2 regions of the Synechococcus sp. PROS-9-1 genome follow, and region 2 is predicted to be linked to the other one. Evidence: predicted binding sites of a transcription regulator. Region 2 holds the regulator's gene; the other holds the start of a gene.

Region 1 (11,721 bases), 320 kb from region 2:
CACCATTGGAGCCGGGCGGATCATCCGTCAAGAATTGGTGCGTATCAGTGAAACCGTGCGCGAGAAGCGGCTTGGCGGCACCTCAGCTCTTCAATCGGTCGCCGAACGTCTACGCAACACTGGTGGCACCCTCCATCTGCTCGGCCTCTGCTCCGATGGCGGCGTACATAGCCATGTAGACCACGTTTGTGGACTTCTCGAATGGGCAGAAGAAGAGGGTCTGAAGAACGTCGCTATCCACGCCATCACAGACGGTCGAGACACCCCGACCCAAAGCGCACCAACACACCTGAGCAAAATCCAAGCCGCGATCAGCAGTCATGGGATTGGCCGCATTGCCAGTCTGTGCGGCCGCTACTGGGCGATGGATCGAGACCATCGCTGGGAGAGAACAGAACGGGCTTTTGCCTTACTGACCGATCCTGATTTGGACCGTAACGACAATGAGCCCTCGTCCGTCTTGGCCAGCAGCTACGCCAAAGGCATCACCGACGAATTCTTAGAACCCGTTCGCTTCTCCGACGATCCACTTCGAGATGGTGATGCGTTGCTGATGTTTAACTTCCGTCCAGATCGAGCCAGACAGATTGTTCAGGCCCTCACACTCCCGGAGTTTGAAGGCTTCAAGCGCATTCATCAGCCAACGCTGGATGTCGTAACGTTTACGCAATATGAAACTGATCTGCCTGTCTCCGTTGTCTTTCCACCCGAATCACTCGATCAGCTTCTGGGGCAGGTGGTCGCAGATGCCGGCCTGAAGCAGTACCGCACAGCAGAAACTGAGAAATATCCCCATGTCACCTACTTCATGAATGGGGGAATAGAACAACCCCTTCAAGGAGAAAAGAGGCACCTCGTTCCCTCTCCCCGTGTCGCCACCTACGACCAAGCACCTGAGATGTCAGCCGACACTCTCACCGAAAGCTGTGTTGCTGCGATCCAGCAGGGTGAGCACTCCCTCGTTGTGATCAACTATGCCAACCCAGACATGGTGGGACATACCGGCATGATGGAAGCCGCGAAGCAAGCGATTGAGACTGTTGATCGCTGCATCGGCAAACTCCTGGATGCCGTGGGGCGAATGGGTGGCACGTTGCTGATCACTGCAGACCACGGAAACGCAGAGCGCATGCAAGGACCAGATGGTCAAGCCTGGACAGCACACACCACCAATCCAGTCCCAGTCATTTTGATCGAGGGCGAGAAACGCAAGGTCCAAGGATTGGGGAATTCCATTTGCCTCCGTGAGAATGGAGGGCTTGCCGACATTGCGCCAACGCTTCTTCAGCTGCTCAATCTGGACAAACCCAAAGCCATGACGGGAATCTCCTTGATTGAACCAATCGAAGCCTCAGCTCCAGCCAAGACCAAGCTGCCTCAACCCGTTTAAGTAAGATCAACTCATGCTTACGACTGTTCTCTCTTGGGTTTGGATCGGCAGTGGCGCCGTTCTGATTCTTCTTGTTCTCTTGCATAGTCCCAAAGGGAATGGAATGGGAGGGATTGCGGCAAGTGGAAGTTCATCGTTCACCAGCTCTAGTAGTGCAGAAGCAACCCTCAATCGCATTACCTGGACAACACTTTCATTTTTCCTAGCTTTAGCTGTCATTTTGAGCGCAGGCTGGCTCGGCTAAGTCAAGTTTCGTCCAGCCAATTCACCGTTCACAAACCCTTGAATGAAGGCTTATAAAAGCCATAGAGACAACAAAAGCAGCTGTTATACCGATTTGATGGGAACGAAGGAGATCTACCCATTCGGCATAGGCCTTTTCTCCATGGGACTGCACATTAATTCCCAGGTTTTCCGCTTCTTCTTCTACCCGGAGTCTCAGGCCCAGTCTTTGAGTTCTGTTCATTGCTTTCAGCAGCAAACACAGATGGATTGCTGGCAACCCATCCATTAAAAAAGCCCCCGCGTGAACGAAGGCTGAAAACACATTTGGGAAACTTGGTTTAGTAGTCGAAGTCGCCACCCATGCCACCGCCGCCAGCAGCAGCTTCTTTCTTCTCTGGCATATCAGCCACGATGCATTCTGTGGTCAGCACCATGCCAGCGATCGAAGCAGCATTTTGCAAACCAGAGCGAGTCACCTTGGCCGGATCAACAATGCCAGCAGCAAGCATGTCGACATACTCACCGTTGGCAGCGTTGTAGCCCTCGTTAAACGACTTGGACTTGACGTTTTCAGCAACGACAGCACCATTCACGCCAGCATTTTCAGCGATGCGCATCAGGGGAGCGGTCAGCGCTGAGGCCACGATGTTTGCACCGATCAACTCTTCGCCGGACAGGTTGGCGGCTGCCCACTCTTCCAAGATTGGTGCCATGTGAGCCAAGGTTGTACCGCCACCAGGAACGATGCCCTCCTCTACAGCGGCCTTAGTGGCATTGATGGCATCTTCCAGACGAAGTTTCTTGTCCTTCATCTCTGTTTCGGTTGCTGCTCCCACCTTCACAACAGCAACGCCACCGGCCAGCTTGGCTAAGCGCTCTTGGAGCTTCTCCTTGTCGTAGGTGGAATCGGTCTCATCCATCTGTTTCTTGATCTGCTCGCAACGCGTCTTCACCGCCACCTCATTGCCTTCGGCAACAATCGTGGTGGTGTCTTTATTGATGGTGACGCGACGGGCAGTACCCAACATCTCCAGCTTGGCATTTTCAAGCTTTAGACCTTGGTCTTCCGTAATCAACTGGCCGTTGGTCAACACCGCCATGTCTTCGATCATCGCTTTGCGGCGATCACCGAAACCGGGAGCCTTCACTGCAGCCACATTGAGCACGCCGCGCAAGCGGTTCACCACCAAGGTGGCGAGGGCTTCTTTCTCAATGTCCTCAGCAATAATCAGAAGAGGCTTACCAGTGCGAGCAATTTGCTCAAGAACAGGCACCAAATCTTGTACCAAGCCGATCTTCTTATCGGTTAAGAGGATGTAGGGCTCGTCCAGAACCGCTTCCATCCGCTCAGTATCTGTTGCGAAATAAGGGGAGATATAGCCCTTATCGAAACGCATGCCCTCAGTGACCTCAAGCTCGGTCTCCATGGATTTCCCTTCTTCAAGAGATATCACACCTTCTTTGCCAACTTTGTCCATGGCGTCGGCAATCATCTTGCCAACTTCTTCGTCATTACCGGCAGAGATCGTACCGACCTGAGCAATGGCGTTGCTATCTGCAATCGGTTTTGCATTTTCTTGAATCTTGCCAACCAAGAAATCGGAAGCCTTATCAATACCCTTCTTCAGGGTGATTGCGTTAGCGCCGGCTGCCACATTGCGAAGGCCTGCTTTCACCATGGCGTGAGCCAAAACGGTAGCCGTTGTGGTGCCGTCACCGGCAGCGTCATTGGTCTTAGATGCAGCCTGACGAATGAGAGCAACACCGGTGTTTTCGATGTGATCCTCAAGCTCGATCTCCTTGGCGATCGTGACTCCATCATTAATAATCTGAGGAGCGCCAAATTTCTTTTCAAGAACCACATTGCGACCTTTAGGGCCGAGGGTTACTGCAACAGCTTCGGTGAGAATGTCGATGCCTTTTTCGAGAGCACGGCGTGCATTCTCGCTATAAATAATTCGCTTAGCCATAGGAGGCAATTAAAAAAGATGTAAGAGGAAAATTCAGTCGTTTCTGAGATAAATCTCAGAGGGATTGCGGTCAGCCCACAACAGCGAGGATGTCTTTTTCAGACAGGAGCACGTACTCGTCGCTACCAAGCTTGATGTCCGTACCGGCGTACTTGCTGTACAGAACCTTGTCGCCGATACCGACTTCAGGCGCCTGACGACTGCCATCGTCATTCGACTTGCCAGGACCGACCTGGACAACTTCGCCCACTTGAGGCTTTTCTTTGGCTGTATCAGGAAGAAGGATGCCGCCTGCAGTCTTCTCCTCGGATTCAGAGATTTTTACGAAGACGCGGTCTCCAAGAGGCTTAACGGTGGAGACGCTGAGGGAAACAGCTGCCATGAGTAATTGAGGAGCAGGGACAGGGCGCTTGGCGCCACTCAAACGATGCGAGTTAGCACTCGAGGTCGTTGAGTGCCAAAGCTAGAGCCGCTAGTGGGTCCTGCACCAGCGGTGACCTGTGCGGGTGACCGAACAGGCGAAGCGACATCCCGACGGTGTTAAGGTTCTGCCGCTCAGGAAGGGATCGTCCTGTTGCGCGTCCCTCTCACTTCTCCTTACTTATGGCCGCTGCTGCTCCTGCCTCTACCGGTTCCAAGGGCGTTGTCCGTCAAGTAATCGGACCGGTTCTGGACGTGGAATTTCCAGCCGGCAAACTTCCAAAAATTCTGAACGCATTGCGAATCGAAGGCAAAAATCCTGCTGGAGAATCGATTGGCCTAACAGCGGAAGTCCAGCAATTGCTTGGTGATCACAGAGTCCGTGCGGTGGCCATGAGTGGCACCGACGGCTTGGTTCGTGGAATGGAAGCCTTGGATACAGGCTCACCAATTTCGGTCCCAGTTGGCGAAGCCACCTTGGGTCGGATTTTCAACGTGCTCGGTGAACCAGTTGACGAGCAAGGTCCTGTCACAACAAACGTCACTTCTCCTATTCACCGAGAAGCTCCAAAACTCACTGAGCTTGAAACCAAGCCCAAGGTGTTTGAGACCGGAATCAAAGTGATCGATCTCCTAGCCCCTTATCGCGAAGGAGGAAAGATCGGCCTCTTCGGCGGTGCTGGAGTCGGCAAAACGGTGTTGATTCAGGAGCTGATTAACAACATCGCTAAAGAGCATGGTGGTGTGTCTGTGTTCGGCGGTTTGGGCGAGCGCACGCGTGAAGGAAACGACCTCTACGAAGAATTCAAGGAATCCGGCGTGATCAACGCTGACGATCTCTCAAAGTCAAAAGTGGCCCTCTGCTACGGCCAGATGAATGAGCCTCCTGGTGCACGTATGCGCGTGGGGCTTTCCGCTCTGACCATGGCTGAGCACTTCCGCGACGTCAACAAGCAGGACGTGCTTCTGTTTGTCGACAACATTTTCCGATTCGTTCAAGCGGGATCTGAGGTTTCCGCTCTGTTGGGTCGTATGCCTTCAGCTGTGGGCTATCAACCCACTCTTGGTACTGACGTGGGAACTCTCCAAGAAAGAGTTGCCTCCACACTGGAAGGGTCGATCACATCGATTCAGGCCGTTTATGTCCCTGCTGACGACCTAACTGACCCAGCTCCAGCGACGACCTTTGCTCACCTCGACGCCACAACGGTGTTGAACCGTGCACTGGCTTCCAAGGGCATCTACCCCGCCGTGGATCCACTCGATTCAACGAGCACCATGCTTCAGCCAGCCGTGGTTGGCGACGAGCATTACCGCACAGCCCGTGCTGTTCAATCAACGCTTCAGCGTTACAAAGAACTTCAGGACATCATTGCCATTCTTGGCTTGGATGAACTGTCTGAAGATGATCGCCAAACAGTGGATCGTGCTCGCAAAATCGAGAAGTTCCTCTCTCAGCCCTTCTTCGTAGCTCAAATTTTCACCGGCATGCCTGGCAAGTATGTGAAGCTTGAGGAGACCATCAGTGGCTTCAATCAAATCCTCGCCGGTGAACTTGACAGCCTTCCAGAGCAGTCTTTCTATCTGGTCGGTAATATCGACGAAGTCAAAGCCAAAGCCGAGAAGATCGCGGCTGAAGCCAACTGATTATTTTCGGAGCGCTTGCGCTCCGATCATGACCAGCAATTCGCTTTCCCATTCTCCGCAGCCTTCTTTTCATGTCACTCACCCTCCGCGTTCTGGCACCAGACCAGAGTGTGTTCGATGGCTCGGCCGATGAGGTAATCCTCCCCAGCACAACCGGCCAAGTCGGCATTCTTCCAGGTCACGTCTCTCTGCTTGCTGCGCTAGACGTTGGGGTTCTCAGAGTGCGTACCAATAGCGATTGGCAATCCATTGCCTTGATGGGTGGCTTCGCAGAGATCGAATCCGATGACGTCACCGTTTTGGTGAATTCAGCTGAACTCGGCGTCAATATTGATTCCACATCCGCTGAAAACGATCTTTCAGCTGCTCGCACTGCCGTCACCAAGCTAGAGGGTCAGCCTTCTACTCCTGAAAAAGTGAAAGCACAGCAGCTTTTCGAGCGTGCAAGGGCTCGTGCTCAGGCAAGCAAATCAACCTAGGTCGTAAATGGCAACAATCGATTTCAAGCAAGCACCCTGTAAGGGTGCTTTTTTATGGATTGAATTTTGCTTCCGAAGCTGAACAACCTCAACTGCAACGTGCAAGATCCTCAAAAGAACATCCTCAAAAGCATTAAAAAGCCCCGTCGAAACGGGGCTAAAAACTTGATCAATGAACAACGAAAACCTTCGATCGATCAGGCGGTACCGCAGAAAGTAACGTCAGGGAACTTGAGCTTCGCGTCATCAAGGCTCTTGCCTTTGCCTTCTTCCTGCCAATAGTTAATGACTTCAGTGGCCTTATTCAAGACTTCAACACGCTCGTTATCAGTAATCCAACTTTTGCCTTCTAACTCTCCCTTGAGGGTCTCCCAAGCATCTTCACGAGGCCAGAAGAAATAGGCCGTGAGAGGACTTGGGCCACCGCCAACAATCTGATCAACGGCCAAAGCCACGTTGTCAGGAAGCCAAAGGATCTTCAGCAAGAAGCGTCCCTCATCGGCTTTTGGGGTGTAGCCAGAGGGGACTCCATCCGCATCGATGGTGGCAGAAGCCAGTGCGGCACTGCCGCCGCGCATCACTGGGCGGCCTTCTTTTGGCTCTTGCTGCTGCTCAGAGACTTCAACCTTTGGCGTTGCATCTTCACCCTTGGCAGCGGCATCACCCGCGGGTGTTGCGTCGACCTTGGGTGCTACATCAGCTGCTGCTGCCTCTGTTGCGACCTCCTGGTCGACGGCAGCGCCTTCGGAAACCGTCATGGTGTCAGGGCTCAAGGATGAAGGACAAAGAACTAACTTACCAGTTGCTGACGCCAAATCCCCCTGCAATCCTCAGGATCAAAGCCACAAGCAATCCTGCTTTTTGACATTGATGGCGTCATTCGGGATGTAGCAGGCAGTTATCGCCGTGCTCTCCAGGCCACCGTGCATCACTACTGCGGGTGGGAGCCTGGTCACGAGACCGTTGATGCATTGAAAGGAGAGGGACGCTGGAACAATGACTGGGACGCGAGCCTTGAACTTCTCCGTCGGCACTCTCTGACCGATCCCCCAACCGCCCGTTCCTCAAATTCAGCTGCCCTGCCAAGTCGCGCTGATCTGATCGATGTTTTCAGCCGTTTTTACTTCGGATCCGATCCAGAGGGAGATCCCTTCGCTTGGGATGGTTTCATTTGCGATGAACCCCTCCTCGTTGATCCAAACTTTTTTGCAGACCTGACGAATCGAGACATCCTTTGGGGGTTTGTAAGCGGTGCAGAGCCACCGTCCGCGCGCTTTCTTCTCGAGCAACGTCTCGGCTTGCAGAACCCTCCCCTGATTGCGATGGGGGATGCACCAGACAAACCCGATCCCGAAGGACTGATCAGGCTGGCAAGCACTCTTCTGGGTTACAGCCTCGGTTCCGATGCACCACTGATTGCCTATCTCGGTGACACCGTGGCGGACGTCAACACAGTGATGCGTGCCCGGGAGCAGGTCCCACAGCAACGTTGGATGAGCTTGGCTGTGGTTCCGCCCCACCTACAGAGCCCAGGGCAATCTGTGGCGCGAGCGCACTACGAAAAGAACTTACGAGCCGCAGGAGCAGAGGTGATCTTCAGCGATACCAAGGCGGCACTCAACTGGGATCCCAATCAAATTTGATCCGCAAAGACTGGCCCTTGCTTCTTAGAGCGATGGTCCTGATGATCTTGTCCGTCGATTTGGTCTGGATCTCCCTGCAAGTGGTGAGCTGAACGTCTTCAACGCTCCATCGAGGCAACGTCCTTCAAAGCCGTAGCCGTTAAGACCTCGTAGCCATCCTTGAGAACGGCCACATCATCTTCAATGCGAATACCAATTCCTTTCCAGCGTTCATCGATTTCAGGCTGACCATCCGGAACCGATAGCCGGTCGCTGACATACAGACCAGGTTCCACTGTGAGCACCATGCCTGGATCAAGCTCCACGTGGTGCTCACCAAGTCTGTAGGCGCCAACATCGTGCACATCCAAACCAAGCCAATGCCCGGTGCGGTGCATATAAAGATGGCGATAGGCACCCTGCTCGATGATTCCATCGGCTTCTCCAGCCAAAAGCCCGAGATCCAGCAAACCATCGACAAGCCGTCGTAACGCGGTTTGATGCACCTCCTCCGCAGTGCCTCCAGGCCTGACGGTGGCAATGGCCGACTCCTGAGCACTCAGAACAAGTTCATAGAGAGCTCGCTGTTCTCCACTGAAGCTGCCATTCACTGGAAAGGTGCGGGTGATATCACCGTTGTAGTAATCACCGATTGAGCAACCGGCGTCAATCAGCAGCAAATCACCGTCCTTGAGAAGGTCTTGATTATCGATGTAATGCAAGACGCAAGCGTTATCACCTCCTGCAACGATTGAGCCATAGGCCGGGCCCCGGGTCCCTTGATCGAGAAAGTGAAACTCGATGAGGGCCTGCACCTGCCGCTCACTCATCCCCGGCTTCACAGCGGCACGCGCCAACTCATGGGCCTCGGCTGAGATGCGACACGCTTCACGCATCCGATCGAGCTCCGCCGGATCTTTGCGCAAGCGAAGTTCATGCAACACCGGGCAGGGCGCGACCAAACCAAGCGCCGCTGCTCCCCGTCGCGAGGCGCGATCCAACTGTTCAGACCAAACCTCAAGCACCACAGACTCGACCGCCGGGTGATGTCCGGTGCGGAAGGCAATGCCCTCAGCATCTTTCAGGTAGCCACGCAGATGTGTGGCCAATTCAGAACGTGGATGGGCCACATCTGCACCGAACTTCTCAACAGCACCTTCCGTGCCCCACCGCCGTCCTGTCCAAACCTCGGCCGCTGGCTCGCGTGGGTTCACAAACAACACGTATTGCTCTCCCTTCGGTCTGTGCGGCAAAAACAGAGCGACGGCATCCGGCTCATCAAACCCTGTGAGATACCAAAAGTCGCTGTTCTGACGAAAGGGCCACTCACAGTCGGCATGGTGTGTCACCAAGGTTGCCGCTGGGATCACAGCAGCCGCACCGCCAAGATGGGCCATGAAGCGCTGACGTCGCTCTGCGTAACCCTGAGCATCAATTGGGAGCGAACTATGAACCACGACGGAGACAGTGCACCAGATAAACGTCAGGATGGCAGGGAAAGCATCTAGGCATGACTCACGACCTGCTGATTCTGATTCTGCTGGTGGTCGTGGTCCTCACCGGATCCGCCTTGTGTTCTGGCGTTGAGGCGGCTCTGCTCTCCGTCAACCCTGTTCGCGTTCTCGAACTCGCGGGTCAATCCAAACCAGTTGCCGGTGCGCGGAGATTGGCCCAACTCCGTCAGCGACTCGGCCGAACCCTGTCGGTGCTGGTGATTGCGAATAACGGCTTCAATATTTTCGGCAGTTTGATGCTCGGTGGCTACGCCGCTTGGCTGGTCGAAGACATGGGGATCAGCGCTGTGGCTCTCCCCCTCTTCTCCATTGGTCTCACCGTGCTGGTGATTCTTTTGGGGGAGATCCTCCCCAAGGCGATCGGCACCCGACTGGCGCTGCCTGTCTCCCTCGCTAGTGCACCGGTCTTGCACCTGCTTGGCGTTCTGATGCGTCCACTCGTCCTTCTGCTGGAGAGACTGCTGCCTGCCATTACTCAGGAAAGCGAACTCAACACCGACGAAGAGGAGATTCGAATGCTGGCACGGATGGGATCCCAAACCGGCCAAATCGAAGCGGATGAAGCGGCAATGATCGCCAAGGTGTTTCAGCTCAACGACCTCACCGCGAGGGATTTGATGACACCAAGGGTTACTGCTCCGAGCCTGGATGGCGCGAGCACATTGACGCAATTGAGGGCCGCCCTCCTTGAAAACGAGGCCCAATGGTGGGTGGTCCTAGGTGATGCCGTGGACAAGGTTTTGGGTGTCGCAAGTCGGGATCGATTGCTGGCGGCACTCGTCCAAAATCAAGGTCAACTCACCCCAGCAGATCTAAGCGAGCCCGTCGAATTTGTGCCTGAAATGATTCGTGCCGATCGACTGCTAACAGCCTTCCGGCGCGACAACAGCGGGGTCCGGGTTGTGGTGGATGAATTCGGAGGGTTTGTTGGTGTCATTGGCCCTGATGCGGTTCTAGCCGTGCTCGCTGGCTGGTGGCGCAAGTCAGCTGGAGCCAATGGGTCGTCATGACGGCGTCCTCGCCTCCATCCACCACGGAGCGGTGCCTCTCACTGCTGCAAACCTGGCGATCTCAGCTCCAGCTCAATCGCCGAGAACAAACCGTGTTGGCGGGTTCGCTCAGGAGCTTGGACCTGCAATTGGACCGCTTGTCGAATCGCAACCTGCGCGTCGCAGTGTTCGGCCGCGTGGGAGTGGGGAAATCAAGCCTCGTTAATGCCCTGATCGGCCAAGAGCTCCTGGCCACTGATGTAGCTCACGGCTGCACCAGACAGCAAAAGGCGTTGCCTTGGACGATCTCCATTCCCGGTCTGAACACGATCGAACTCGTCGACACGCCAGGAATCGATGAGGTGGCAGCAGCGGCGCGTGCGCGACTGGCAGCGCGGGTGGCCCTGCAGTCCGATCTTGTGCTGCTTGTGTTGGATGCCGACATCAGCAGGGTTGAGCTCGATGCCTTGGAGACGTTGATGAGCAGTGGTAAACCGGTCCTTCCCGTGCTTAACCGCAGTGATTGTTGTCCCCCAGAGCAACTCGACAGCCTCCGGCTAAGCATCAGCCAAAGGATCCAGGAGCGGTGTTATCGCAACCATCGCGCAAAGATTCCTCAACCGATTGCCGTTTCAGCAGCCCCTCGCAAAGCCTGCCAACGATCCGATGGCAAGGTTCGCAGCGAACGCCAACCAGCGGTCGTGAACCCGCTACGCACTGCTGTGACCAATCTGCTGCGAGAGCAAGGCCAAGCCCTCTTGGCCTTAAATGCGCTCCGCCAAGCAGAACGGCTCCAACAACAAATGGAGCAAGGGCGACTGGAGCGCCGACGACAAGATGCGCAAGGCCTCATCGGCCGCTACGCCGCTCTCAAGGCCACAGGGGTTGCGGCCAATCCTCTGGTGTTACTCGATCTGGCCGGGGGCTTGGCCTGCGATACCGCCCTAGTGGTGCAGCTCTGCAAGCTCTATGACCTGCCGATGGGAGGACCAGCAGCACGACGGCTCATGCAACGACTATCGGGGCATAACGCCATGTTGGGAGGCGTCCAACTGGGACTTCAGCTGGCGCTCTCGGGACTTCGACAGCTGTTGCTCATCGCCGCCCCCTTTTCTGGAGGCTTAAGCCTTGGTCCAGCGGCTCCCGTCGCCGTCGCCCAGGCGGCTCTCGCTGTGCACACAACGCGAAGGACTGGCCGGCTCACAGCACGCTGGCTGGTCGATCAACGCGGTCGAGGGCGGCGGAGCAATCCAGCCCCGACGACCCTCATGCGAAGTCTTATCCGCAGCGATACCAACATGCAACGCCTGCTTGCAGAGTGGCCACAGCCGCCAAACCGGCCCCGGCGCGACGGGCTCTTGCCATGACCGCAACCATCGCCCTGCTAGGCACCAGCGCCGATCCACCAACGCTCGGGCATCAGGCTCTCCTCGAGGGCCTTTTGAATCACTTTCAACGTGTCGCG
Region 2 (11,721 bases):
AGCCGTAATGGTGATGGCCCCAGCCTCGAGGCTGCTTTGCAGCGCTGAACTCAAATGAACGATCGCTACTACAGAACACTATGGAAGATCAGGTTCTCCATACCTGCTTAAGATGTAAACCATGGTCCTAGAAGAATGGCCATTGGTGAGGACCCCTGTTCAATGACTATTTCCCTCTCCAGCCGTGAAATCGAGATCATCGAGCTGGTAGCCGAGGGGCTGACCAACCAAGAGATCGCTGAACGACTGACGATCAGCAAGCGCACTGTTGACAACCATGTCAGCAACGTGTTCACCAAAACAGGCTCAAAAAATCGCGTGGCCTTGCTCAACTGGGCAATGGATCACGGCAAAATCTGTCGAGACGGCTTCAATTGCTGCACCCTTCCCCCTGATGCCTCCGACGCGACCTGACAGGAAGAGGAATAGGGATTGGGATGTCTGTTAGGGAGCAGCTTGCCAAAGAAAGACCAAACAAACTGGCGTAGGCGAGACAGGCTTCACGATCTAATCCTGTGAAACGCAGGATGCCATCAGAGTCGTATAGACCAAGCATGCCGTCTCCCTCGAGAGTCATCCTCCAAATCTAAAGGAAATCAAAAGAATTTTTAGTTTTCGAGTCGATATTGGTCAATCCAAATTGATCAATCCAATCCTGGGGCCACGTTGAAAACGGCTGATGCGCAAGTGCTGCATTGCTCCAGCGCTGATCCCCTGTGATTTCAAGGCCACACCAGTCGGGGATGGTCAAGGGGCTATCGGGAGCGTCGAGCTCAACCTCAGCAAGGATTAAAGGTGAATTGCTTCCTTCAAAGCAATCAACGACCCAGTCGCCACCTTCCTGTTGGAGGGAATAGCGCGTTTTAACCACGCGATGGGGCGCCAGTGCCCAAAGCTCCTCCGCATCCGTCGCCGGAATGTCGTATTCGAATTCATGGCGAGCAATCCCTGCGGCAGGAGCCTTCAACGTCAGCCATGCCCTGCCATCTGCGCGCAAACGCATGCGAACAGTGAATCCATCTGGCGAGGCGGACAGATATCCCTGTCGCAGAGGTTGAGGGGGTCCCGCCACAAGTCGCCATCTGGGATTTGTGACCAGGAATCGCCGTTCAATCTCCAGTGCCATCTCAGTTTGAGGAGGGAGCACTATCCAGCAAACTCCCCGCCCAGTGAAGTTTGCGTGACAGCGTTCGGTAATAGGAGGGACTTTGCTCCAGCTGCACCATCAACGCATGATGAGCAGCCTGCTGAATCACGCAGCATTCACCTGGACCAAAGACCTCTCCAGCAGACCCATCTTTCCAAAGTTTCACCTGTCTGCTGGCATCACCTAGAGGCCAAATCACAACCCTGGATCGGGGAGGCAACACCACGGCGCGACTCGACAAACTCATTGGACAAATCGGACTGACGACAATTGCATCGATGCCTGGATGCAAGATCGGGCCGCCCGCCGCCATCGCATAACCCGTTGAGCCCGTAGGCGAGGCCAAAATCAAGCCATCTCCACGGACTTGGTCAACAACCTCTCCATCGATCTCCATCTCAAGAATGCAGGTTGGAGACAAATCCTCGTGATAGGGCTTGAGGTAAAGATCATTTAGGGCCCAGTGAATCTCCTGATGGTCAGGAGAGCCATCTTCTATGCCAGAGGTCTGGTCTGACCGCTCCGAACCATGGAGATCACCCATCCGCTGGATCACCGCCTGCAACATCATGCGCCGTTCCAAGGCAAAACGATCTTCCAGCACGCGCTGCCAGAGCCCTTCACTCCGCAGCAAGCCGGGATCATGCGTCAGAAAGCCCAGATGGCCTCCCACGTTGAAACTCAGAATCGGGACATCCAAAACAGCGAGGTGTCGGGCAGCACCAAGCACCGTTCCATCACCACCCAACACCACCGCCAGATCCGGTAGCCGAGGCTCAGAGGCCAGCAACCCAGGGAAAGGGTCTGCCGTCAGGCCACTCATCGCCAGGACGCAAGTCACCCCAATCGATTCAAGCTCATCGGCGCAGCGACGTGCTTCTTTCAATGCCAGTGGGCTATCTGCGCGATAGATCAGCCAGACCCGTTGAAGACGCATAACAGCGTGTCGCTTTTACCAGCGCAAAAGGTTGAAGCGTTCCATGTCAACAGTGACTCTATTTCGGTATAGCGATAACAAGATCGCCAGACCGACAGCAGCTTCAGCTGCTGCAACTGTGATCACAAACACCGAGAACACTTGGCCACGAATGAGTTGGCCATCGACATAGGACGAAAATGCCATCAGGTTGATGTTCACTGCATTGAGCATCAACTCAATGCTCATCAACACTCGGACGGCATTACGGCTGTTGATGAGTCCCCACACCCCTGTACAAAACAGGACTGCTGCCAACAGCAGATAGGCCTGGAGAGGAACGGAACCGGAAAGAAGCTCAGAGAGCATCACAAAAAAGGAGAAAGAATTCAGGCGCGAGGCTGGTCAACAAGTAAGGGGGTGCGTGCCTTCTCAATCAGGCCCTGATCAACCTCTTCTCCGGTAACAGGATCCACAGATTGAACGTCACGACGAGCCAGAACAATCGCTCCAATCATGGCCATCAACAATAAAACAGATGCCAACTCAAAAGGCAGCAAGTAATCGGTAAACAAGTGCTCACCAATTCGCACGGTTGCTTCCTCCCCAATCGGCATTGGGCCCTTGGCCCAGGGAGTGGTAACAACCACACGGGTCAAAAGAGCAAACAGGCCAACACACACGCCCCCAGAGAGAAGACGGCGTATGAGGAGTCCAGGGATCGGAGCCAAATCCTCCTTCTTGTTCACCAACATGATCGCGAACAGGATTAAGACGTTGACGGCACCCACATACACCAGCACCTGCGCCGCTGCCACAAAACTGGCGTTGAGCAGGAGATAGAGACCTGCCACAGCCAAAAACACCCCGCCTAGGAGGAAGGCTGAATAAACGATGTTGCTTAAGAGCACAACACCGAGAGCTCCCAGCACGATGACGGCGCTCAGTACCAAAAAGCTAATGAGCTGCGTTGACGCGGCGATCGTCATCCTGCGCTCTCCTCCTCTTTGGACGCTGATGAAGATGATTCTCTCCCATCCTCGGCAGCCTTGATGGATCCAGCTGCCTTGAGTTCCTCAAGGATTTGCTCAGGGAGCTTCCCCGCTCGGGGACGGTCAGGAGAAACGCCATGGGGATGAACTTCCCCAGCAGGCAAATACACCAGTTCCCGCAAAGGCTGGACCGATGGATCTGTCGTCACACTGGTTGGCAGACGACCTAAAGCAACGTTGTCGTAATTCAGGCTGTGGCGATCGAAGGCGGCCAATTCATATTCTTCAGTCATCGACAAGCAATTGGTGGGGCAGTACTCCACGCAGTTGCCACAGAAAATACAAACTCCGAAATCAATGGAATAGTTGCGGAGCTCTTTTTTCTTCGTCTCCTTGTTCATCACCCAATCAACCACTGGGAGATTGATGGGACACACACGCACACAGACCTCGCAGGCGATGCACTTGTCGAATTCGTAGTGAATGCGTCCTCGATACCGCTCCGAAGGAATCAGCTTTTCGTAGGGGTACTGCACCGTGACTGGACGGCGCTTCATGTGATCGAAGGTGACCGATAGGCCTTGCGTGAGATTACGGGCCGCATCCACTGCATCCCTGGTGTAATCACCAACCTGTTTAAGGAAGCCGAACATGGTTTGGAATCGGGGGAGTGAGCGATCGAGGAATCAAAACCCGGTCTTCATGATGCCCCGGGAATGGGGAAGTGACGAGATCAGCCGCCAAACGCGACCGGGAAGGCCAGCTTGAGGGCTGCTGTGACTAAGAGGTTGACCAAGGCCAGAGGCAACAGGAATTTCCAGCCAAGATCCAACAACTGATCGATCCTGACCCGTGGGGTGGTCCAACGCAAAAGGATTGCGATGAAGACCAGCAGGTAGGCCTTCAGAATAGTCATCACAATGCCCACGGTGCCTGTGATCAGCTGCACCAGAGGCGCGTCAATGGGCTGACCTAACCACGAAGCAAGCCATTCAACCGGGATCGGGAAGCCCCAACCACCCAGATAGAGGATGGAAACGAGCAGAGCCGAAAGAACGAGATTGATGTAACTGCCCAGGTAGAAGAGGGCAAATTTCATTCCCGAGTATTCGGTCTGGTAGCCAGCGACGAGTTCTTCCTCCGCTTCTGGGAGGTCAAAAGGCAGACGCTCACATTCCGCGAGCGCACAGATCCAGAAAATCAAGAAGCCAACCGGCTGGCGCCAGATGTTCCAACTCAGAACACCAGCTCCAGTTTGTTGATTAACGATATCGACGGTGCTTAAGGAATTGCTCATCATCACGACGGCCAGGACGGCCAACGCGAGTGGGATCTCATAACTGATCGACTGGGCTGCCGCACGGAGGCCGCCCAACAACGAATATTTGTTGTTTGAGGCGTAGCCGCTCATCAGAAGGCCAATGGGCTGAACGCTGCTGAGAGAGATCCAAAGGAAAATGCCTACGCCCACATCACTGATCAACAGGTTTTGCCCAAAGGGCACGATCAACCAGGACAAAATGACCGGCACCACCACCAGCACAGGGCCAAGGGTGAAGAGAATGCTGTCTGCACGATCCGGAATGATGTCTTCCTTGACGAGCAGCTTGAGACCATCGGCAAGAGGCTGAAGAACGCCGAGTGCTCCGGCGTACTCAGGCCCGATCCTTTGTTGCACGGCCGCAGAAATTTTTCGTTCAAGCCACACCGTGACCAGAACCCCAACAACGGCGGCCACAAGGACCAGCAACATCGGAAAGGGAAGCCAGAGCATGCGTGCAGCCTGAGCCGAGAGGCCAAGACCCTCCAGCGCCTGACTGAAGCTCTGCTCAAGATCAAGTCCCGGGCTCACCAGAGCCGGCGCGGTGGTGGCGAGGGAAGTCACCATGGTCGGAGAAGAGATAGATGCAACTTAAGCGCCCGCGGCATTCACCCGCTCGTCAGCAGGGACCCAATGACGGGCGGATGTGCCGGTATAGATCTGAGATGGGCGGAAAATTCGATTCGCACCGAGCTGTTCCCTCCAGTGAGCCAGCCAACCAGCCACGCGGGAAATCGCAAACACAGGAGTAAACAAATCTCTTGGAATCCCAAGCTTCCTGTAGACGAGGCCTGAATAGAAATCAACGTTGGGATAAATCCCCTTCGGCCCGAGTCGAATCGCGGCAGCCGTCTCAAGGGAATGGGCCACGTCGTAGAGATCGTCGTGACCAAACCGAGCAAACAATTCCTCAGCCAAGGACTCAAGGATCACTGCCCGAGGGTCTTTAACTTTGTACTCGCGATGGCCAAAACCCATCACTTTGCGTTTGTTCGCTACGGCTGACTCGAGGTACGAGTCGGCCTGTTCCGGAGTCCCGATCTCCTCCAACATCGCGAGTACATCTTCATTCGCGCCGCCATGGAGAGGCCCCGCCAAAGTTCCTACGGCCGACGCCACGACGGCGTAGGGGTCCGTCAACGTGCTTGCCGTCACCCTGGCGCTAAAGGTGCTGGCATTAAGGCTGTGCTCAGCATGAAGGATCAAACAACGATCAAAGATCCGAGAGGCGAGAGGGTCGGGCTCTTGCTCCGTGAGCATGTACAAAAAGTTGGCTGAGTAAGCCAGGTCGTCGCGGGGCTGGATTGGATCCTGGCCTTTACGAATCAACTGAAAGGCCGCCACCATCGTTGGGATCTTGGCAATCAGCCTGACAACAGCGTCGTAGATGTATTGAGGATCATCAATGGCACGACGCGAATAAAAGAGCCCTAAGGAGGCCGCGCTCGACTGGAGAGCATCCATCGGATGCCCGTTGGCAGGGAAACACTTCATCATGTCGCGCACCCGAAAGCTGACGCGACGATGCATCTGCACTTCGTGCTCGAAATCACGAAATTGCTGAGGTGTGGGGAGTTCACCCCAGATCAACAGATAGGTGGTCTCCAGGAAACTGCTGTGGACTGCGAGGTCATCGAGGGAGTAGCCCCGATAGGAGAGACGCCCCTTCAGGCCGTCAATGTCGCAAATCGAGGATTGGGTGGCGGGGACACCCTCAAGACCTGGTCTGAACACCAACCCCGTGCGTTCATGCCGGATTTCGTTACCGCCGGTCTGACTCACCACCACCCACTACAACAACTCATCAACGCAACTTAAACGCAGCCAGGCAACAACAGATGTGGCCTTAGTAACCCCTGCAGCTGCGCTACGCCGCGTGGATCTTGATGGGATCCGTCCCAACGGAGATGACAAAGCCCTGCCTTGCGCAGACGCAGGCCACCAGATCGCGCACCCATCAACACCGCAGCCAGCTGGCTCAAATCAGGTTCGTGCCCCACAAGCAAACACGAGCCTTGCAAGCGCTGAACCAAGGGCCATGGATCCCCTCCAGGCTCAAGACCACTAGCGAGCTCAACCTCAGGAGCCAAACCGCTTTTCACGGCCAGCTCAGCTGTTTCACGCGCCCGACGATAAGGACTGCTGTACAAGCGATCGGCGATCAATCCGAGATCGCGCAGACGGCAGCACACCTTGAATGTGCGCTCGACTCCCAGAGGCGTCAGACAACGATCCGGATGATCCACACCTTGGTGGCGCTCAACCGCGATGCCGTGACGCAACAGCAGCAGGTCAACCAAATCGCAGCTGAGCACGAAGTCGTAAGCGGTTGGAGCCTGCTGGACCAGCGCCCTCCTCTTGATCGGGACCAGCGGCCACAGCAAGTTCCTGCACCGCTGGGAGCAGGGGCCTTCCGGCCACCGACTGAATCAAGCTCCAGGGCCGCCACTTTTGGAGCTGAGCGCGGCTGGGTTCTGTCGCCAATGCCAACTGCTGTGCCAGAGGCGCCGCCCCTTCGTCTTGCAAGGCCCGTAATTGATTCAAACGTGGCTCGAGGGCTGAGTGATTTTGACGCGTTGTCAGAGCATCCAATGTCTGCCCCCACCAGTCTTGGCCGGATTCGCGTTCTAAAGCCACCGCAAGTTGGGCCTGTAGAGAGGCTTCACCCCGCTGACGCTGCCGGGCTAGCCGGGTCCACACCTCAAGAGATGAGCCATCAGAGGGCAGGGCCGAGCGCACGAGGCCCTTGGCCTGGAGGTCCGCATCCACGGCCTCCAAACCGGGCTGATCCGTGGATGTTCCCAACAGCCAGCCCTCTTCTCCCTGCTTCCAAAGCAATGGGCCCGCATCCAACCCCACCACATCGGAAGCCCCCTCGGCTCCAAGCGTTTGAAGACTCTCCTGAAGAACAGGCGCTAACCATTGAGCGACGGGGTCCTCACTTTGAGGGCTTAGGAGACCGGCAGGATCAGAGAGCACAGCCAGGGCCGATGCAGATCCACCAGCGGAACGCATCAAGGACTGCGACAGCATTACCCCTTCCCCTGAACGTCCAAGCGGCTGACGAAAACGCAACAAAGCATCCAGATTGAGAGCAGTCCCTTTGGGTTCCAGTGCTGCCACGAGACCAACAAGGTCATCGCGATCAGAGATGGAGCTCGGCATTCCAAGCCACGTCGCCATCGCGGCGGGATCAGCAGTCAGCAGAGCCGCACCCCGACCGAGCTGCTTCAAATCAGCTACAAGATCTGCATCGCCCAGCTGGTGCAGAGCATCCAGCTGGGACACATCTAGAGACTGCTCAAGTACACCACGACTGGACGCAATCAAAAGCAGGTCATCGTCGATCAAGGCTGTAGCGATGGGCTGTGGCTCTCGACCGAGCAGCGCTCCGCGGCCGCTGATCACACCCATTCCCCGATAGCGACTGATTTGCAGATCGGTTCCAGCCAAACTGCGCGTTTGCCAAAAGCGTTGAAGAAAACGCTTGGCACCGTCTTGATCGAGGCTGGTAAGAGCAAGCACCCAGCCCGCCGGTGCATCGGCGACAGGCGCAATCAAAGAAAGGCTGACCTGGGGACCGATCCAATCCGCGAGTTCTCCAACAAAATCCAAGCCTGCTAACGCAAAGGCGCCATCCCGCAATTGCTGCGTGCTGTCGCGCGCTTGGCGTCGTCGTGACACCGGGGCCACCGCCTGGGCATAAGCAGGCATCCGGCCAGGATCAGTGAGCCAATGCAAGCTGAGCGATGCGTCTCTTGGTACGAACCGAGCTGCTCGTGGCAACACCAGGGGTTGGCCGACAATCTTCAGGGGACTGTGCTGTGCCATCGCCCACCACAAGCCCAATGCGGTGGTGAGCAGCACTAACACCGCTGCAGCGACAGCTAAAAGGAAGGAACGCGCCTTCATGAAGCAGCAGGCGTGGGAATGGCCTCATCTTTGTTCATGATGAATCCCATGACATCCTCTTCACCCCAATCCATCAGCGCAAGAGACCTTCACGAGTGGTTGTCGAGCGGAAACGCCCTTCAGCTCGTTGATGTTCGCGAGCACTCCGAACTGGAGATCGCGCCCTTCCCCGGACAAGTGGAACATCTACCGCTGAGTGAATCAAGTCTCTGGCTTTCCGATCTGCCCACAAGGCTGACAACCAGCAAGCCCATCGTGGTGATTTGTCATGCCGGGATTCGCAGCAGGAACTTTGGCTGCTGGCTCTTAGAGCAAGGAGCGGATTACGACGTCTGGAACTTAGAAGGTGGCATTCATGCCTGGAGTGTGGAGGTCGATCCGAGCGTTCCTCGTTACTGAGCAGCGGTTCATGACAACGCCGCCAATCCAAGAGAAAACCTCCGTACGATCATTGGGCTGATTGTGTGCCTGTGCAGCCGTTGCCCCGCCGACAACAGGAGGTGCTCAAGGCCACGGTGCACCACTACGTTGACACCATTGAGCCAGTGGGGAGTCGAACCCTGGTTCAGAGGTTCGATCTGCATGCCAGTGCTGCCACCGTGCGTTCTGCCATGGGGGCTCTAGAGCAACGGGGTCTTCTCACCCAACCACACACGTCTGCCGGACGGGTTCCAAGCCCCAGTGGATACCGGCATTACGTGGATTGCCTGCTCCCTAGACCCGGGACGATCTCCCAACACCTCGATCAAGAGTTAACCCAACTCAGCCTTCGCTGGGCAGCTCTTGATGATTTGCTTCAAAACATGGCAAGACGGCTCACCGATTTCACGGGACTGATGAGCCTGATCACTCACCCCACGCAAAGGCAACCAGCGTTGGAAGACATCCGACTGGTTCGCAGCGAAGAGCGCTTGCTGGTGATGTTGGTGGAGAATTCCAGCCAAGCCAGTCATCTCAACTTGCGGCTGCCCCATGGCAGTGAGCATCAAATTGAAGCGATGGATCAGTGGGCGCGTCGGCAGCTCGACAGCAATGGCAGTTTGAATTGGAATGCACTTCCAAGAGAACTTCAGGCCTGCGGCAAGGCCCTCCGCGATGCCATTCACAGTCATCAGAGCTTGCAGACCTCACAAGAAACCAAGGCCTTGTTTCATGGAGTGTCTCGGCTCATTGCCGAGCCTGAATTCAGCCAAAGCGCCAAGGTCAGACCACTCCTGGAACTAATGGATCAGAGTCCCGCAGCCCTGACTCTCTCCGCTCCAGGTCCTGGATATGGCGTGTGGATTGGCCAAGAACATCCCGAGCAAGCCCTTCACCACTGCTCAGTGGTCCAAGCCACCTACACAAGCGCCGCTGACGGAGTAGGGCACGTGGCGCTTGTGGGTCCGATGCGCATGGCCTACGCCACAGCACTTGCTGCTGTGAGGAGTGCCGCTCATCATCTCGACTATCTCCTGAACTGACATGGCGTTCCAAGGGAGAGCACTGAAGATACGTCTCGCAATCGTCCTCGGACTAAGCATGGGGGTGCATTGTTTGCCATTTGAGCGGTATCAATCTGACAACGAAACAGGATTGATTTCAGCCGAAAGAGCACCAGGATTGTCTCTATGAGACCGAAAAGTACTAGTGAAAAGATTGATTCGCTACTCAACGAGCTATCCAGCTCTTAGCTACTTGCAAAGACGCTTCACTTAGACGGACCCTCACCTAAAAGCTGCCTTTGCCATTGCAAACGCATTATTTCGACGCCTACTTCTTAGGAGTTTTTAGCAACTCGGAAGCAAAGTCTTCAAAGCTGACTTCCGAGTTTTTCTGCCACGGTATTCACATCTTTGTCACCACGACCAGAACAATTAATCACGATTTCGCTGCCATCAGGAAGCGTTGGGCACAACATGTCCAGCCAAGCAAACGCATGGGCCGTTTCCAACGCTGGGATGATTCCCTCCAACTCACTCACGAGCCGTAACGCTGAGATCGCCTCATCGTCCGTCACGGCACCATATTCAGCGCGGCCAATTTCGCGGAGATAACTATGCTCTGGCCCCACGCCGGGGTAATCAAGACCAGCGCTGATGGAATGCGCTTCCTGCACCTGGCCGTCCTGATCTTGAAGCAGCAAGCTCATCGCCCCGTGCAATACACCCACTCGGCCCTCAGTAATCGTTGCGGCATGACGACCGGTTTCGACTCCATCACCAGCGGCCTCAACGCCAATCAGGCGAACAGAGGTGTCTTGCACGAACGGATGAAAGAGGCCCATTGCATTGGAACCCCCACCCACACAGGCCAACAACACATCAGGGAGCCGCCCAAAGGACTCCATGCATTGCTCACGGGCTTCATTGCCGATCACCGCATGAAAGTCGCGCACCAACATGGGATAGGGATGGGGGCCAGCCACGGATCCCAGGATGTAATGGGTGCTTTCCACATTGGTCACCCAATCGCGGATGGCTTCGCTCGTGGCATCTTTCAAAGTGGCCGTCCCTGCCGTGACCGGCTGAACAGTGGCTCCCAATAAGCGCATTCGGAAGACATTCAGCGCCTGACGACGCATGTCTTCAGCCCCCATGTAAACCACGCACTCCAGGCCGAAACGAGCGCAGACCGTTGCTGTAGCCACACCATGCTGACCGGCACCGGTTTCAGCAATGATCCGCTTCTTGCCCATGCGCAAGGCCAACAAAGCCTGACCGAGGGCATTGTTGATTTTGTGCGCACCCGTGTGATTGAGATCTTCACGCTTCAACCAGATGCGTGGACCACCATCAGAACGGCGGTAATGAGCGGTCAGACGCTCAGCTTCGTAGAGCGGGGTGGCTCGCCCCACATACGATTTCAACAGGCGGTTGAGCTCAGTGGTGAAGGCTGAGTCCTTCCAAGCTTCAGCCGCCGCTTGCTCAAGCTCCGCCAGCGCTGGCATCAGTGTTTCGGGGACGTACTGCCCCCCGTAACGTCCAAACCGGCCATGCGCTTCAGGACGAACCGAAGGCGTCAGGCTGGCGGGATCGGGTGTGCTGGCAGTTGGCAGAGTGCTTGTCACAGGTCTGGCAGGCCGCTGAAACGGCGTCTTGCGATGCGTCAGCGTAAACAGGCGATCACACGATGTCGTGGATCACAGGCCGTAATGCGCAGATCTCGAAACCCAGCCTGCAGAAGGGTGGCGCTCATATCGAGACCGAAATAGTCCTCGATGTAAGGCTCCGTACTCTTCAGGAGGGTCGCAACGGCGGCTGGCAGGCGTTGCAACACCGATGAAGCTGGATCCTGATCCACCATCAGCAGCACGCCCCCAGGCTTAAGAAGACGCGCGGCTTCCGCACAGACCTCACGGGTGGCGTTTTGAGGTAGCTCATGGCAAACGAACTGAAGACTGATGAAATCGAACGTCTCGCTCGCCCAAGCGGTGTGCTCGGCGGCGGCATGG

The links. The regulator HrcA, encoded in region 2, represses chaperone genes, less so after heat shock. The targets are predictions, from matches to a motif close to TTAGCACTCNNNNNNNNNGAGTGCTAA.
Region 1: a site for HrcA is predicted at 4,020-4,046, ahead of groES (co-chaperone GroES). Genes of this name have one in related genera too.

What each region holds. Positions count from the first base shown of each region.
Region 1 covers NZ_CP047961.1:1,729,236-1,740,956, forward strand. Annotated here, with positions in the region: gene gpmI (2,3-bisphosphoglycerate-independent phosphoglycerate mutase) at 1-1,390, shown strand, start outside; gene secG (preprotein translocase subunit SecG) at 1,404-1,634, shown strand; gene SynPROS91_RS09370 (hypothetical protein) at 1,656-1,973, opposite strand; gene groL (chaperonin GroEL) at 1,954-3,585, opposite strand; gene groES (co-chaperone GroES) at 3,656-3,967, opposite strand; gene atpD (F0F1 ATP synthase subunit beta) at 4,189-5,652, shown strand; gene atpC (ATP synthase F1 subunit epsilon) at 5,724-6,131, shown strand; gene SynPROS91_RS09395 (30S ribosomal protein PSRP-3) at 6,329-6,889, opposite strand; gene SynPROS91_RS09400 (TIGR01548 family HAD-type hydrolase) at 6,986-7,774, shown strand; gene SynPROS91_RS09405 (aminopeptidase P N-terminal domain-containing protein) at 7,873-9,210, opposite strand; gene SynPROS91_RS09410 (CNNM domain-containing protein) at 9,264-10,277, shown strand; gene SynPROS91_RS09415 (GTP-binding protein) at 10,274-11,623, shown strand; gene SynPROS91_RS09420 (nicotinate-nucleotide adenylyltransferase) at 11,620-11,721, shown strand, end outside.
Region 2 covers NZ_CP047961.1:2,054,206-2,065,926, forward strand. Annotated here, with positions in the region: gene SynPROS91_RS10935 (methylenetetrahydrofolate reductase) at 1-54, opposite strand, end outside; gene SynPROS91_RS10940 (helix-turn-helix transcriptional regulator) at 136-414, shown strand; gene SynPROS91_RS10945 (CYTH domain-containing protein) at 587-1,126, opposite strand; gene SynPROS91_RS10950 (NAD(+) kinase) at 1,128-2,084, opposite strand; gene nuoK (NADH-quinone oxidoreductase subunit NuoK) at 2,100-2,432, opposite strand; gene SynPROS91_RS10960 (NADH-quinone oxidoreductase subunit J) at 2,453-3,052, opposite strand; gene ndhI (NAD(P)H-quinone oxidoreductase subunit I) at 3,049-3,708, opposite strand; gene nuoH (NADH-quinone oxidoreductase subunit NuoH) at 3,789-4,907, opposite strand; gene SynPROS91_RS10975 (citrate synthase) at 4,968-6,158, opposite strand; gene SynPROS91_RS10980 (histidine phosphatase family protein) at 6,191-6,691, opposite strand; gene SynPROS91_RS10985 (DUF3352 domain-containing protein) at 6,669-8,288, opposite strand; gene SynPROS91_RS10990 (rhodanese-like domain-containing protein) at 8,337-8,687, shown strand; gene hrcA (heat-inducible transcriptional repressor HrcA) at 8,759-9,751, shown strand; gene trpB (tryptophan synthase subunit beta) at 10,081-11,337, opposite strand; gene SynPROS91_RS11005 (class I SAM-dependent methyltransferase) at 11,376-11,721, opposite strand, start outside.